2 regions of the Streptomyces sp. SLBN-8D4 genome follow, and region 1 is predicted to be linked to the other one. Evidence: riboswitches for the same ligand, from Rfam matches in the RefSeq annotation. Region 1 holds a riboswitch; the other holds the start of a gene.
What was found. Region 1 has a riboswitch for glycine ahead of gcvT (glycine cleavage system aminomethyltransferase GcvT). Riboswitches for the same ligand answer to the same signal wherever they lie in the genome.
Positions count from the first base shown of each region.

Region 2: it holds a riboswitch for glycine, as region 1 does, so the genes downstream of both, gcvP (aminomethyl-transferring glycine dehydrogenase) here and gcvT (glycine cleavage system aminomethyltransferase GcvT) in region 1, are expected to answer to the same signal.

Region 1 covers NZ_JBMGQC010000001.1:3,110,549-3,113,941, forward strand. The annotation lists gene RKD20_RS13580 (enhanced serine sensitivity protein SseB) at 1-52, opposite strand, end outside; gene RKD20_RS13585 (AAA family ATPase) at 120-788, opposite strand; glycine riboswitch at 971-1,067, shown strand; glycine riboswitch at 1,068-1,170, shown strand; gene gcvT (glycine cleavage system aminomethyltransferase GcvT) at 1,222-2,340, shown strand; gene gcvH (glycine cleavage system protein GcvH) at 2,439-2,816, shown strand; gene glyA (serine hydroxymethyltransferase) at 2,831-3,393, shown strand, end outside.
Region 2 covers NZ_JBMGQC010000001.1:8,122,756-8,126,148, forward strand. The annotation lists gene RKD20_RS36935 (DNA polymerase IV) at 1-794, shown strand, start outside; gene RKD20_RS36940 (PRC-barrel domain-containing protein) at 1,213-1,590, opposite strand; glycine riboswitch at 1,714-1,809, shown strand; gene gcvP (aminomethyl-transferring glycine dehydrogenase) at 1,985-3,393, shown strand, end outside.

The sequences.
Region 1 (3,393 bases):
TGTGTGCCGAGTGTGCCGGGAAGTCCGCGGGAAGATCCGCTGGGAAGTCCATCTGTCTGACCGCCTGCTGTGAACCACTGATGTGGCTGAAAGGCTAGCGGGTGCGGGCGGTTCGCGACTCAGCCCGGGAACCCGATCCGCCGCAGGACGTCCGCCGCGTCCCGGTCGATCAGCACCGCCGAGCCGCAGCCCTGGGGCAGATCGCCGCCCTCCACGGAGCGGATCAGCCGGGCGGCGGCCCCCCGGTGCCGCAGGAAGGCGTACCGCGAGACCCCCCGGCCGCGCTCGCGCTGGCCCTCCAGCGCGGTGTCCGCCGTGACGTCGAGCAGCAGCAGATGCAGGGTGCCGCCCCGGCGCCGGGCCTCGCGGGCCAGCCAGCCCCGCACCCAGGCCTGCGTCCCGCAGTCGTGCACCACGACTCCCTCGCCGGAGCGCAGGGCGCGGCGCAGTCCGGCGTAGTGCGCGAGCCGGACCAGGGGGCGGTAGACGGCGTACGGCAGTAAGCGGGACAGCCGGGCGTCCCAGCGGTCGCGGGTGTCCTGGGAGTCGACCCGGATGCCCGTGACCGCGCGCTTCATCAGCGTGGACTTGCCGCTGCCCGGCAGGCCGGTGATGACGACGAGGTCTCCGGGGCCGAAGAGCAGGGCGTGCGGGCTGTGGCCGGCGCGGTCGCGCAGGTCACGGACGACCGGGCGGGCGCCGCGGCCCTCGACGGCCGGGACCGCGGGCTGCTCGGGCAGCGCGAGGGCCGAGGTCGTCGCGTACGCCGTGGTCCTGTTCACCGTCATCGTCCTCCTCCGGGGTCGGGGTTCCCCTCCCCACCGAGCGTAAAGAGAAGGTAATGGATGATCTCTCGTGTTTCTGTACGCGTACCGCCACAAGGCAGTTACAAAAGGAAGGGGCCAGTGCGGCCCTGCCGTCGGCGTCCGGGGCGTGCAATGATGTCCGCGCCAACTGCATACCGGCCGCTTGAATCCGCGCGGGAGAGTCCCGGGTACGTGTACCCGGGCGCCGAAGGAGCAAGTCCCTCCCTTGAATCTCTCAGGCCCCGTTACCGCGCGGGCGAGGCACATCTGAAAAGCGGGCCGCCCACTCGACGCGGCCCCACCCACGGTGCAAGCCATGTTCTTCATGGCGAACCTCTCAGGTTCCGATGACAGATGGGGAGGAATACCTCGCCCGTCACACCCATGTCCTGGGATCCTTGGAGACGACCGTCCGATGAGCAGTCCTGAACCCCGTCTCACCGCACTCGACGCCCTGCACCGCTCGCTCGGTGCGACGATGACCGACTTCGCCGGCTGGGACATGCCCCTGCGGTACGGCTCCGAGCGCGACGAACACAACGCGGTACGCACGAAAGCCGGGCTCTTCGACCTCTCCCACATGGGCGAGATCACCGTGACCGGACCGCAGGCCGCGCAGCTGCTGAACTTCGCCCTCGTCGGCAACATCGCCTCCGTCGGCGTCGGCCGGGCCCGCTACACCATGATCTGCCAGGCCGACGGCGGCATCCTGGACGACCTGATCGTCTACCGGCTGGGCGAGACCGAGTTCATGGTGGTCGCCAACGCCTCCAACGCCCAGGTCGTCCTCGACGCGCTGACCGAGCGCGCGGCCGGCTTCGACGCCGAGGTGCGCGACGACCGGGACGCGTACGCCCTGATCGCCGTACAGGGGCCGGAGTCCCCCGGGATCCTCGCGTCGTTGACCGACGCGGACCTCGACGGCCTGAAGTACTACGCCGGTCTGCCGGGCACGGTCGCCGGAGTTCCGGCGCTGATCGCGCGCACCGGGTACACCGGCGAGGACGGCTTCGAGCTGTTCGTGAAGCCGGAGCACGCGGTCGAGCTGTGGCAGGCCCTGACCAAGGCGGGCGAGGGCGTCGGCCTGGTCCCGTGCGGGCTGTCCTGCCGGGACACGCTGCGCCTTGAGGCGGGCATGCCGCTCTACGGGCACGAGCTCTCCCGCGAGCTGACCCCCTTCGACGCCGGGCTCGGGCGGGTCGTGAAGTTCGAGAAGGACGGGGACTTCGTCGGGCGGGAGGCACTCCAGCAGGCTGCTGAGCGCGCCGCCGCCGCTCCGCCGCGCGTCCTCGTCGGTCTGGTCGCCGAGGGGCGTCGTGTCCCGCGCGCCGGGTACGCGGTCGTCGCGGGCGGCGAGGTGATCGGCGAGGTCACCTCCGGCGCCCCCTCCCCCACGCTGGGCAAGCCGATCGCGATGGCGTACGTCGACGCCGCGCACGCGACGCCCGGCACGACCGGTGTCGGTGTGGACATCCGGGGCAGCCACGAGCCGTACGAGGTCGTGGCGCTGCCGTTCTACAAGCGCCAGAAGTAGTCGCCGTAGGCGATGCTGGGCACAGAGTCGCTGCTCACGCACGCCCTCCGCAGTCCCCCCTTCACCAGCACTCCCCCGCGTACAGGAGAATTCAGGCCATGAGCAACCCCCAGCAGCTGCGCTACAGCAAGGAGCACGAGTGGCTGTCGGGCGCCGAGGACGGCGTCTCGACGGTCGGCATCACGGAGCACGCGGCCAACGCGCTCGGCGATGTCGTCTTCGTACAGCTCCCGGAGGTCGGTGACACGGTGACCGCGGGCGAGACCTGCGGCGAGCTGGAGTCGACCAAGTCGGTCTCCGACCTGTACTCCCCCGTCTCCGGTGAGGTCACCGAGGTCAACGAGGACGTCGTCAGCGACCCCGCACTGGTGAACTCCGCCCCCTTCGAGGGCGGCTGGCTGTTCAAGGTGCGCGTCGCCGAGGAGCCGGCCGACCTGCTCTCCGCCGACGAGTACACCGCCTTTTCCGCCGGCTGAGGAGTCCGCACCCGATGTCCGCACTGAACACGCCCCTGCACGAGCTCGACCCGGAGATCGCCGCCGCGGTCGACGCCGAGCTGGACCGTCAGCAGTCCACCCTCGAGATGATCGCCTCGGAGAACTTCGCTCCGCTCGCGGTCATGGAGGCCCAGGGCTCGGTCCTCACCAACAAGTACGCCGAGGGCTACCCGGGCCGCCGCTACTACGGCGGCTGCGAGCACGTCGACGTGGCCGAGCAGATCGCGATCGACCGGGTCAAGGAGCTCTTTGGCGCCGAGTACGCCAACGTGCAGCCCCACTCCGGTGCCTCCGCGAACCAGGCCGCCCTGTTCGCGCTGGCCCAGCCGGGCGACACCATCCTCGGTCTCGACCTCGCCCACGGCGGTCACCTGACCCACGGGATGCGGCTGAACTTCTCCGGCAAGCAGTTCGACGTGGTCGCGTACCACGTGGACCCGGAGACCGGTCTGGTCGACATGCCCGAACTGGAGAAGCTCGCCAAGGAGCACCGCCCGAAGGTGATCATCGCGGGCTGGTCCGCCTACCCGCGGCAGCTGGACTTCGCGGAGTTCCG
Region 2 (3,393 bases), 5.0 Mb from region 1:
GGCCGGCGACGGGGGACCATCTGCGGCGGGCCGGGATCCATACCGTCGACGAGATCGTCGAGGCCGGGGAGGACGAGCTCGTACGGCTGCTCGGGAAGGCGCACGGGCACGGGCTGTACGCCATGGCGCTGGCGCGGGACGAGCGGGCCGTGGTGGCGGAGCGGGAGGCCAAGTCGGTGTCGGTGGAGGACACGTACGACGTGGACATCCATGACCGGGTTCGGGTGGGGCTCGAAGTGCAGCGGTTGGCGGACCGGTGTGTGCGCAGGTTGAGGGGGGCCGGGTTGTCGGGGCGGACCATCGTGTTGAAAGTGCGGCGGTACGACTTCTCGACGTTGACGCGGTCCGAGACCCTGCGGGGGCCCACGGACGATCCCGCGGTGGTGCGGGAGGCCGCCCTGCGTTTGCTGGAGGGCGTCGACTCGACGGGGGGCGTGCGGTTGCTGGGGGTGGGGGTGTCCGGGCTTGCCGACTTCACGCAGGAGGACCTGTTCGCGCAGGCTGCGGGGGAGAGGTTGGACCATGCCGTCGAGGAGGTGGCTGACGACGTCCCTGCCGAGGAGCGGGACGTGGTGGTCGAGCGGCGGTGGGTTGCCGGGCATGACGTCCGGCACGCCGAGTACGGGCACGGGTGGGTGCAGGGGAGCGGGCTGGGGCGGGTGACCGTGCGGTTCGAGACGCCGGATTCGGAGCCGGGGCGGGTGCGGACGTTTCTTGTCGATGACCCTGCGCTGGAGTCGGCCGAGCCGTTGCCGTTGGTTGAGGTGATGGGTGCCCGTCCGTGCCCTCCGTGACGGGCTCGTCGTCGGGTGCGGGTGGCTCCGCCAGGCCGGGCTGGGGCGGGTGCGGGGGGCAGGGTGCTTGTCGGAATCGGGGTGGAGCAGCGGGGCATGGGAAGCGTCCGGGTGGACCGGCCGGCGGGGTCGGGGCGGGTGTCGGCTGAGCACGGACAGCGAGTTGGGCGCGCCCTGGTGTCGGTCGGGCGGGATCTCGGTCTGGTGTGGGGCGGGTGCTGCTGGATTGCGGTGGGTCGGAGGCGGGTGGTTCGGGGCGGCGCTCACGGCCGGCCTGGCGTCGGTCCTGCAGGGCCTTCGTCGGTACCGCTCGGCTGCGGGGGCTGGGCCGGGGCCCACCGCCCGCCTCGCGGGGCTGGGCGTCCGGCAGGGGCTGGGCAGGGGGCGAGGCGGCCTCGGGGCGGGGAGAGCGCGGTGGTCAGGCCTCCACGTCCTCCGTGCCCGCCAGTTTGCCGAAGTCCCGGTCCGGGAGTGCCGGTGGTGTGGCCAGGTCGAGTCCGTAGTGGTGGTAGAGCTGGAGTTCCTGGTCGGGGGAGAGGTGGCGGCCCACGCCGAAGTCGGGGGCGTCCTTGATGAGGGTGCGGTCGAAGGGGACGTGCAGGGAGCCGTCGACCAGTTCGCTCGGCTCCAGGGGGACGAAGGCGTCCCGGGTGAAGAGGCCGGTGCGTATGGCGGCCCATTCCGGCACGCCCGTCGCGTCGTCGAGGTAGACCTCGTCAACGGTGCCGATCTTGGTGCCGTTGCGGTCGAACGCCTTGCGGCCGATCAGGTTGCGCGGATCGATGTCGGTCTGCACGTGCCCTCCACTTGGTCGCAACTCATCCGAAGCGGTCGTAAGCACTACGAAAGAGCACATCGGGGTGTGCGGCCACTCGAAGACCCGTGCGGTGGCCTCGCTGGTAGGCTTGCGAGCGGCTGCTGACCCCGCGCGGGAGAGTCCTCCGGACACCATCGGAGGCGCCGAAGGAGCAAATCCTCCCCGGAATCTCTCAGGCTCACGTACCGCACGGACGAGGTCACTCTGGAAAGCAGGGCGGGTGTCGACGGCTTCCGCTCTCACCGACGGTGAAAGCCGGCGGCCTTCGGGCGGCCGGTGAAGCTCTCAGGTCGAGATGACAGAGGGGGAGGCCGTCGGGGTACCCGCGCCGGGGTACCCCTCGAAGGTCGCGTCAGACCAGGAGGCCTCCGCAATGACCGCCCACCGCATTCCGCTCGCAGAGCTCGAGCAGGGGATCCCGTTCGAGCAGCGTCACATCGGTCCGGATCATGAAGCCCGGGCCAAGATGCTCGCCCAGGTCGGCTACGGCTCGCTCGACGAGCTGACCGCCGCCGCGGTACCCGACGTGATCAAGAACGCCGATGCGCTGGAACTGCCCCGTGCGCGCACCGAGGCCGAGGTGCTGGCCGAGCTGCGGTCGCTGGCCGACCGCAACCAGGTGCTCGACTCCATGATCGGACTCGGGTACTACGGCACCTTCACTCCGCCCGTCATCCTGCGCAACGTCATGGAGAACCCGGCCTGGTACACGGCCTACACGCCGTATCAGCCGGAGATCTCGCAGGGACGGCTCGAGGCTCTGCTCAACTTCCAGACCATGGTCGCCGAGCTCACCGGGCTGCCGACCTCCGGTGCCTCGCTGCTCGACGAGGGAACCGCGGCGGCCGAGGCCATGGCACTGTCCCGCCGCATGGGGAAGAACAAGAAGGGGCTCTTCCTCGTCGACGCCGACGTGCTGCCGCAGACCATCGCCGTGATCGAGACCCGTGCCGAACCGACCGGCCTGGAGGTCGTGGTCGCCGACCTCAGCGACGGGATCCCGGCCGAGATCGCCGGGCGTGAGATCAACGGCGTGCTGGTCCAGTACCCCGGCGCCTCCGGAGTCGTACGGGACATCAAGCCGCTCATCGACCAGGCTCACGAGCTCGGCGCTCTCGTGACCGTCGCCGCCGATCTGCTCGCGCTGACCCTGCTGAAGTCGCCGGGTGAGCTCGGGGCGGACATCGCGGTCGGTACCACGCAGCGGTTCGGTGTGCCGATGGGCTTCGGCGGCCCGCACGCCGGATACATGGCCGTACAGGAGAAGTTCGCCAGGAGCCTGCCCGGGCGGCTCGTGGGCGTGTCCGTGGACGCCGACGGCGACAAGGCCTACCGGCTGGCGCTGCAGACGCGTGAGCAGCACATCCGCCGGGAGAAGGCGACCAGCAACATCTGCACCGCGCAGGTGCTGCTCGCGGTCATGGCCGGGATGTACGCCGTCTACCACGGGTCCGACGGGTTGAAGGGCATCGCGCGGCGGACGCACCGGTACGCGAACGTCCTCGCCGCGGGGCTGACGGCCGGTGGGGTCGAGGTCGTGCACGGGTCCTACTTCGACACGCTGACCGTGCGGGTGCCGGCCAGGGCCGCCGAGATCGTCTCCGCGGCGCGCCGGAACGGCGTCAACCTGCACCTCGTCGACGCCGACCACGTGTCCCTCGCGTGCGACGAGACCACCGCGCGGGCCCAGGTGGGTGCCGTGTGGAACGCGTTCGGGGTCGAGGCCGACATCGAGGCGCTGGACGCGGCCACCGAGGAGGCGCTGCCGGACGCTCTGCTGCG